DNA from 3 places in the Cellulomonas sp. NS3 genome. Region 2 is predicted to be linked to each of the others. Evidence: riboswitches for the same ligand, from Rfam matches in the RefSeq annotation. Region 2 holds a riboswitch; each other region holds the start of a gene.

Evidence for each region. A riboswitch is a leader RNA that binds a small molecule or an ion and turns the genes downstream of it on or off. The one in region 2 is predicted to bind cyclic di-GMP.
Region 1: another riboswitch for cyclic di-GMP. It lies ahead of NXY84_RS08265 (hypothetical protein); the one in region 2 lies ahead of NXY84_RS01770 (PKD domain-containing protein).
Region 3: another riboswitch for cyclic di-GMP. It lies ahead of NXY84_RS13565 (BldC family transcriptional regulator); the one in region 2 lies ahead of NXY84_RS01770 (PKD domain-containing protein).

Annotation. Positions count from the first base shown of each region.
Region 1 is NZ_CP103289.1:1,796,627-1,798,884, forward strand. Features, by position in the region: gene NXY84_RS08265 (hypothetical protein) at 101-1,063, opposite strand; cyclic di-GMP riboswitch class I at 1,078-1,152, opposite strand; gene NXY84_RS08270 (SGNH/GDSL hydrolase family protein) at 1,475-2,104, opposite strand; gene NXY84_RS08275 (LysE/ArgO family amino acid transporter) at 2,168-2,258, opposite strand, start outside.
Region 2 is NZ_CP103289.1:372,975-375,232, forward strand. Features, by position in the region: gene NXY84_RS01770 (PKD domain-containing protein) at 1-1,334, opposite strand, end outside; cyclic di-GMP riboswitch class I at 1,348-1,422, opposite strand; gene pdhA (pyruvate dehydrogenase (acetyl-transferring) E1 component subunit alpha) at 1,838-2,258, shown strand, end outside.
Region 3 is NZ_CP103289.1:2,959,564-2,961,821, forward strand. Features, by position in the region: gene def (peptide deformylase) at 137-622, opposite strand; gene NXY84_RS13565 (BldC family transcriptional regulator) at 887-1,075, opposite strand; cyclic di-GMP riboswitch class I at 1,134-1,208, opposite strand; gene NXY84_RS13570 (EAL domain-containing protein) at 1,744-2,258, shown strand, end outside.

The DNA.
Region 1 (2,258 bases), 1.4 Mb from region 2:
GCACGACGCACGACGCACGACGCACGACGAGCGGTGCACGGGAGACCCGTGCACCGCTCGCCGTGCGTGCCCCCTCAGCGAGAGGCCGTGCCGTCCTGCGTCAGCCGCGGGAGATCTTCACCGCCGCGCCGTCCGTGAAGTAGTTGTCGACGTTCCCGATCGTGTTCGTGCTCGGGGCGATGATCGCGCAGCGCGTGTGCCGCGTGTCGAGCCGGAAGACGTTGTTCGTGACGGCGAGACCCACGATGGCCGGGCGGCTGCCGTACGCCACGTTGACGGTGCACCCACCGCCGCCGATCCGGTTGTCGCGGATGGTCACGTCGGACACCGCGGCGCGGTCCTGCGTCGTCTGGACGGCGGAGGAGTACGCACCCTCGATGTTGTTGCGCACGATCCGGATGTTCGAGCCGCCCTGGATCTGCACGCTGTCGGCGTGGCTCGGGCCGCCCTTCTGGTTCGGGTCCTGCGCGTAGAACAGGTTGGCGTGGAGCCACGAGCTCTCGACGAGCACGTTCGAGCCGGTGATGTGGACCGAGTCGATGACGTTGGCGATCTCGGTGCGGCGGACCGTGAAGTTGTGGCCGATGATCCCGTTGATCCACGGCGAGGCCTCGGTCGCGACCAGCTCGCTGTCCTCGACCGTGAAGGGGTGCGCCCCGAGATCGTTGGTGATGAGGCCGAAGCTGCCGGTGATCGGGCGGCCGCGGACGATCGAGCGCTTGATCGTGACGTTCGGCGCCTTGACCTTGATGAACCCGCGGACGTCGACCGCGTCGACGACGGCGCCCGGCGTGGTGACGACCAGGTCACCGGTGACGACCTTGAGGACCGTGCCGGCCGGCACGCCCGTCGTGTCGGGACCGGCGTTGCTGAGGACCGGGATGTCGAGCGCGGTCGGCGCGACGCCGACGGCCGACGCGGGGACGGTCGCGGCGAGCGTCGCGGCGACGCTCAGGCCGGCGACGAGGGCGAGCGAGCGGGCCCGGCGGCGGGACGTGCGGCGGTCGTCACGACCGGCCGTGGCGTCGATGGGCGCGCGGAAGCTACGGACTGCATTGAGCACTGGATTCTCCGTCGTTCGGCAGCCTGGCGAACCTCGTGGGTCCCATGGCTTTGCGTCACTGCCTCGCGGCAGCTTTGCCTTTTCGTGGACAGGAGGACCGTATGCGGTCGCGACCGCGTGCGACAAGAGTCACAGCGCACGGCAGGCGGGTGAAAGATCGCCGACCGGGCGGCGGCGCTCCGGTGTCGGTGATATCGGCCCGTGCGGATCGGGGCGATCGTGCAGGTCACGGGCGTGAGAATGCGCAAGAAGGCGTTGTTTTCGACAAGTTTCGGAACGGCTCCACGCCGCGGTCGCGAGGAGTCCGGAACATCCGTTTGCGGTCGATATCGACAGCGCCGTCGCATTCACGGACGGGTGCACCCGGAGGGGTGGTGCGGGCGCTCGTCCGCCGGTGCCCCTGCAGGGCCCTCAGCGGAGCCCGAGGGCGTCGAGCCACGCCTGGGCGAGCAGGCCGTGCCCGGCGGGGGTGGGGTGCACGCCGTCGTACGCCCACGCGGCCGGCGTGGTGCGGACGGAGGCTGCGGCGAACAGGCCGTCGGCCGGCACGAGCGTCGCGCGGAACTCCGCGGCGAGCCGGCGGACGACCCCGATGCGCGGGTCGAGGTCCTCGCGCCAGCCGTGCTGCGCCTCCTCGACGGGCACGACGAACGGCTCGACGAGCACCAGACGTGCGCCGAGGCGGTCGCGCGCGGAGTCGAGCATCGCGCGGTAGTCCTCCTCGTACGCGTCGACCGACGTGGAGCGACCCGCGTCGTAGCGGCGCCACGTGTCGTTGATGCCGACGAGCACCGAGATCACCGTCGGCTCGAGCGCGAGGGCGTCGGCCTCCCAGCGGTCCCGCAGCTGGCGCGCGGTGTCCCCGCCGACCCCGCGGTTGAGGAACGTCAGGCCCAGGTCGGGCCGCCGCGCGCCGGCGAGCGCGGCGACGAGCATCGCGTACCCGTGCCCGAGGCTCGCCGGGTCGCGGCGGTCGCGGCCCCCGTCGGTGATGGAGTCGCCGGTCAAGAGGATGCGGTCGCCCGCCTCGAGAAGCGTCATGCCCGGAGTGCAGCACAGGCGCCCGGGACGGACAAGCCGGTCGGGCGCCGTCGACGAGGCCGGTCAGGCGGCGACCACGAGCGAGACCGCGAGCGCCGCCATCACGACCGCGACGAGGGCGTCGAGGACCTGCCACGCGCGCGGCCGCGCGAAC
Region 2 (2,258 bases):
GTGGGCGTGGGGGACGGGACCGACGGCGTGGGTGTGGGGGTGGGGGTCGGTGTGGCCGTGGGGGTGGGGCTGGCCGTGGGGGTCGGCGTGGGCGTGGGGGACGGGGCCGACGGCGTGGGTGTGGGGGTGGGGGTCGGGCTCGGTGCCGGGCTCGTCGAGACGGTCGGGCTCGGTGTCGGGCTCGCCGTCGGGCTCGGGTTGGCGGAGGGGCTCGGGCTGGCCGTCGGCGTCGGCGTCGCCGTGGTCGTGGGGCTCGCCGTGGGCTTCGGGGTCGTCGACGGAGTGGGCGTCGCGGAGGGCGTCGGCGTAGGGGTGGTCGTCGGCCTGGGCGTCACGGAGGACGCCGGCGTCGGGTTGGCCGTGGGGGTGGGTGTGGCCGACGGCGTGGGCGTGACCGACGGCGTGGGGGTGGCCGTAGGGGAGGAGATGGCCGACGGCGAGGCGGTGGTGGAGGGCTTCGGCGTGGGCGTCGGCGTGGCGGTGGCCGTGGCGGAGGGCTTGGGCGTGGCCGTCGGGCTGGGTGCGGCCGACGGGGTAGGTGTGGCCGACGGGGTGGGTGTGGCCGGCCTCACCGTCGGGGTCGGGGTGGCGGACGGCGTCGGGGTGGGGGTGACTGACGGCGTCGGCGTCGGTCGGACGGGGAGGACCGGCTTCGGGGTGGGCGTCGGGCGCCGGACGGAGCTCGTCGGCGGGATGGCCCGGCGCAGGTCGGCGGTCCGCGGGCTCACCCGGGTGCGACCCTCGAGCGAGACGAGCGACGGGTCGGGGCCGCCGACCGGTCGGACGGCCTCGCGCACGAGGTCCGCGATGCGAGGTGCGGGAGCGCTGCTGGCGGAGGGCGCCGTCGCGCCGGCGGCGGCGGTCAGCGCCGCGGGCGCGGGCGAGGTCGGGACGCGCGGCGCGGAGCTGAGCACCGCACCTGCCGACGTCCCGGTCGTCGCCGCCGCCGGCGCCGGCGTCACCGTGCGGAGCAGCCGTGCGGCGTCGGCCGGCTCGCCGGGCAGCACGCCCCCGTCGAGCGCCCCGTCGACCGCAGCCGGCACCTGCCCGCCGACCGTCGTCGTGCCCCGTGCGTCGACGGGTCCGGCGGGCGCGGACGTCGTCCCGGCCGAGGGTGCTGCGGAGACGGTGCCGCGGCCGTCCGTGCGCTCCGCCGCGGGGGCCGAGGTCAGGGCCGTCGCGACGAGGGCCGTCGTCAGCGCGAGGGTCGTGAGCGCGCGCAGCCCGCGCCGGGCCGGTGTCCCGCCGCTCGACGGGAGGGTGACGCGGTCCGCCGGCCGGTGCCGGGGCGTGCGCGGGCGACGTGCCGGCGAGCCGGCTGGGCTGATGTGCACGTGTGCTCCGTGGTTCGGTGGCCTGGCTGACCGCGGGGGTCCCATGGCTTTGCGTCTCCGCCTCGCGACGGGTTTGCCTTTGTCGTCCGTGCCCGCGCGCCGGGTGGGGTGCGCGGGGGCCTGCGTCTGTGTCATCGGCGCGTGCGGGCGCGTCGTGAGCGCGCGTGGGGGAGACGCACGTCTCGCGCGGGTGAGATCGACGGCGCACGGCGGGACGTGTCGGGTCGCGTCGGGTCCGGGACGGCGGCACGCACCCGCGGCCGACGGGCGCCAGCCGCGGGTGGACGCACAAGAGGCGGGCGCGCGCTCCGGATCACCGGTGGCACGTGCCCGCCTCTTCGCTGTGCGGACCGGCACCCCGGGGTGTGGGATACCGACAAACCGGCACGGCGACGGTTGTCGAGGGGTTCCCCGCCAACCTACGGTTACGTAGCCTACGCTGACGTAGGTTGCTACGACCAGCGCTCGTGCCCCCGTCTCGCCCCGCACGAAGGAGTCACCGCGTGAGCCCGAACGGCCCTCTGACGGATGACGGACTCGTCCAGCTGCTGACCCCCACCGGGGCGCGCGTCCACGACGCGACCTACGACCCCCTCGTCGCGCACGTCAGGCCCGACGACCTGCGCGGCATGTACCGCGACATGGTGCTCGTGCGGCGGTTCGACTCCGAGGCGACCGCGCTGCAGCGCCAGGGCGAGCTCGGCCTGTGGGCCCAGTGCCTCGGCCAGGAGGCCGCGCAGATCGGCTCCGGCCGCGCGCTGCGCCCGCAGGACTACGTCTTCCCGTCGTACCGCGAGCACGGCGTCGCGCACGTGCGAGGCCTCGACCTGACAGACATCCTGCGGCAGTTCCGCGGCATCGACCACGGCGGCTGGGACACGCAGGCGCACAACTTCCACCTGTACACGCTGGTGATCGGCTCGC
Region 3 (2,258 bases), 2.2 Mb from region 2:
AATCCGGCTTCGCCACCCGGACGTGCACCGGTCCGGCGTGCGGACCGTCCAGGTTCGCCCCGATACGTCGGGATCAGGACCCGGACGGGCGACGGACGGCGCCGGACCGGAACGGGTGTCCGGGGCGGCGTCCGCGTCAGAGCTGGTCGCGGATCGCGCGCATCGCCTTCTTGCGGACCGACCGCTCGAGCCGGTCGAGGTACAGGTAGCCGTCGAGGTGGTCCACCTCGTGCTGGAGGCACCGCGCCATGAGCTCGGTGCCCTCGACGACGACCTCGCGGCCGTCGAGGTCCTCGCCGACGACCCGGGCGTACCAGGCGCGCTTCGTCGGGTACCAGAGGCCGGGCACCGAGAGGCAGCCCTCGTCCCCGTCCTGGTAGTCCTCGGACAGCTCGACGATGCGCGGGTTGAGCACGTAGCCGATCTCGTCGTCGATGTTCCACGAGAAGGCGCGGAGCCCGACGCCGATCTGGTTGGCGGCGAGGCCGGCCCGACCCTCGTGGTCGACGGTCTCGAGCAGGTCCGTCACGAGGGAGCGCACCCGGTCGTCGACGGTCGTGATCGGGTCGCAGGGGGTGCGCAGGACCGGGTCGCCGACCGTGCGGATCTCTCTCATCGCCATGCCCACGATTGTTTCATGCGGGGCTGTCCTGCTCGGGCACTCCGGCGGTCGGGGGTGTGAACCGCGCGGGCCGGACGCGCCTCCGAGCCGCCGCCCTCGCGCCCGCGCGGCTCCGCCGCCCACCGCACCCCTGCGGCGCACCAAGGACGGGACTGCATTCGAGTGACCCAGGTCACGTGAATTGGACGCGTGCACGACGAAAGGCCCGGGAACATTTCCCCGGGCCTTTCGGCGAGAAGCTGCGCGTGACGCGCGGGTGGTCGCTCAGGCGTCGGAACGCTGCTGCGGGACGCCCGTGAGGAGCTGGCGGACCTCGTTCTCGTGGAAGCGGCGGTGCCCACCGAGCGTCCGGACGGCCGAGAGCTTGCCGGCCTGCGCCCAGCGCGTGACGGTCTTCGGGTCGACGCGGAACATCGCTGCGACCTCACCCGGGGTGAGCAGAGCGCCCGGCATCGAGGCGGACTCGGAACGGTTGGGGGTGGTGATGGCCATGATGACAACTCTCCTGTCGTTCGGTAGCTCGGCTGACCCCTGAGGCCCCGTGGCTTTGCGTCCCCACCTTGCGGCGGGTTTGCCGTTTCTCGCTGACGTCCTCAACTATGCATGAACCCGGACAACTTCGCAACAACCCCCCGAGGGTGAAACGAACCGCCCAGGGGGCCGATCGGGTGAATCGATGCGCTTCGACGCTGCACATAACACGCTTCACCGGGGCGCGCATCCTGACCGCCGCCGGACCTGCGGATGGGCCGGAGCAGACGCCCCCATGACGATCTCTCGCCCTCCCGCCGGATTGGTCCTACCCTTGACCCAACGCCCAGGCGCGAGCGGGGCGGGTCGCCAGGTGACCACGGCGGGTGACGGGCGCCTCATCTTGTGCGGGTGAGGCGCCCGAACGCCGTCCTCCTCCGTCGCCGAACGTGACCGAGACGCGTGTCACCCCGTGCCCCAGGGCCCTCACCGTCGCGGCGGACCGTGGAGTCCGCACCCGGGTGCCGCGGCGGCGTCGGCACCCGTGCCCCGCACGGGCCCTGACCTGCGGCTCTCCCCTCAAGAAGCCGCCGCTCGTGCCGATGCTCCCTCCGGAGAGCCCCCACGTGGCTCGCAGCCGGAGGAGTCACGTGCCGCACACCTGGACCGTCCTCGCGCTCGCGCGCCACATCGGCGGGTTCTACCACGGTGAGCTGCTCGCCGGGCTGGTGCAGGAGGTGACCGCGCAGGGCGGTCGCGTCGTCGTGGCCCAGACCGCACCCGAGAAGCCCGAGCTCGACGAGACCGTCGTCGGCGAGACCGCGCTCTCGGTCGCGTGGGACGAGGCCGACGCGGTCGTCACGATCGCCCTCAGCGCGAGCGCGGCCTTCCTCGAGCGGATGCTCGAGCTCGGCAAGCCCGTCGTGCTCACGAGCCAGCGGGTCGACGGCGTCGAGGCGCCCGTCGCGCTGCCGGACAACCACGGCGGCATCCACGCGGCCGTGGAGCACCTGCGCGCGCACGGGCACACCCGCATCGGGTTCGTCGGGGACCTGCGGCAGTACGACTACCAGGAGCGCCACCTCGCGTACCGGGACGCGCTCGCCGCGCACGGGCTCACCCCGCGCGACGAGCTGCTGGTCGTGGCGCGGGACTGGTCGGAGGC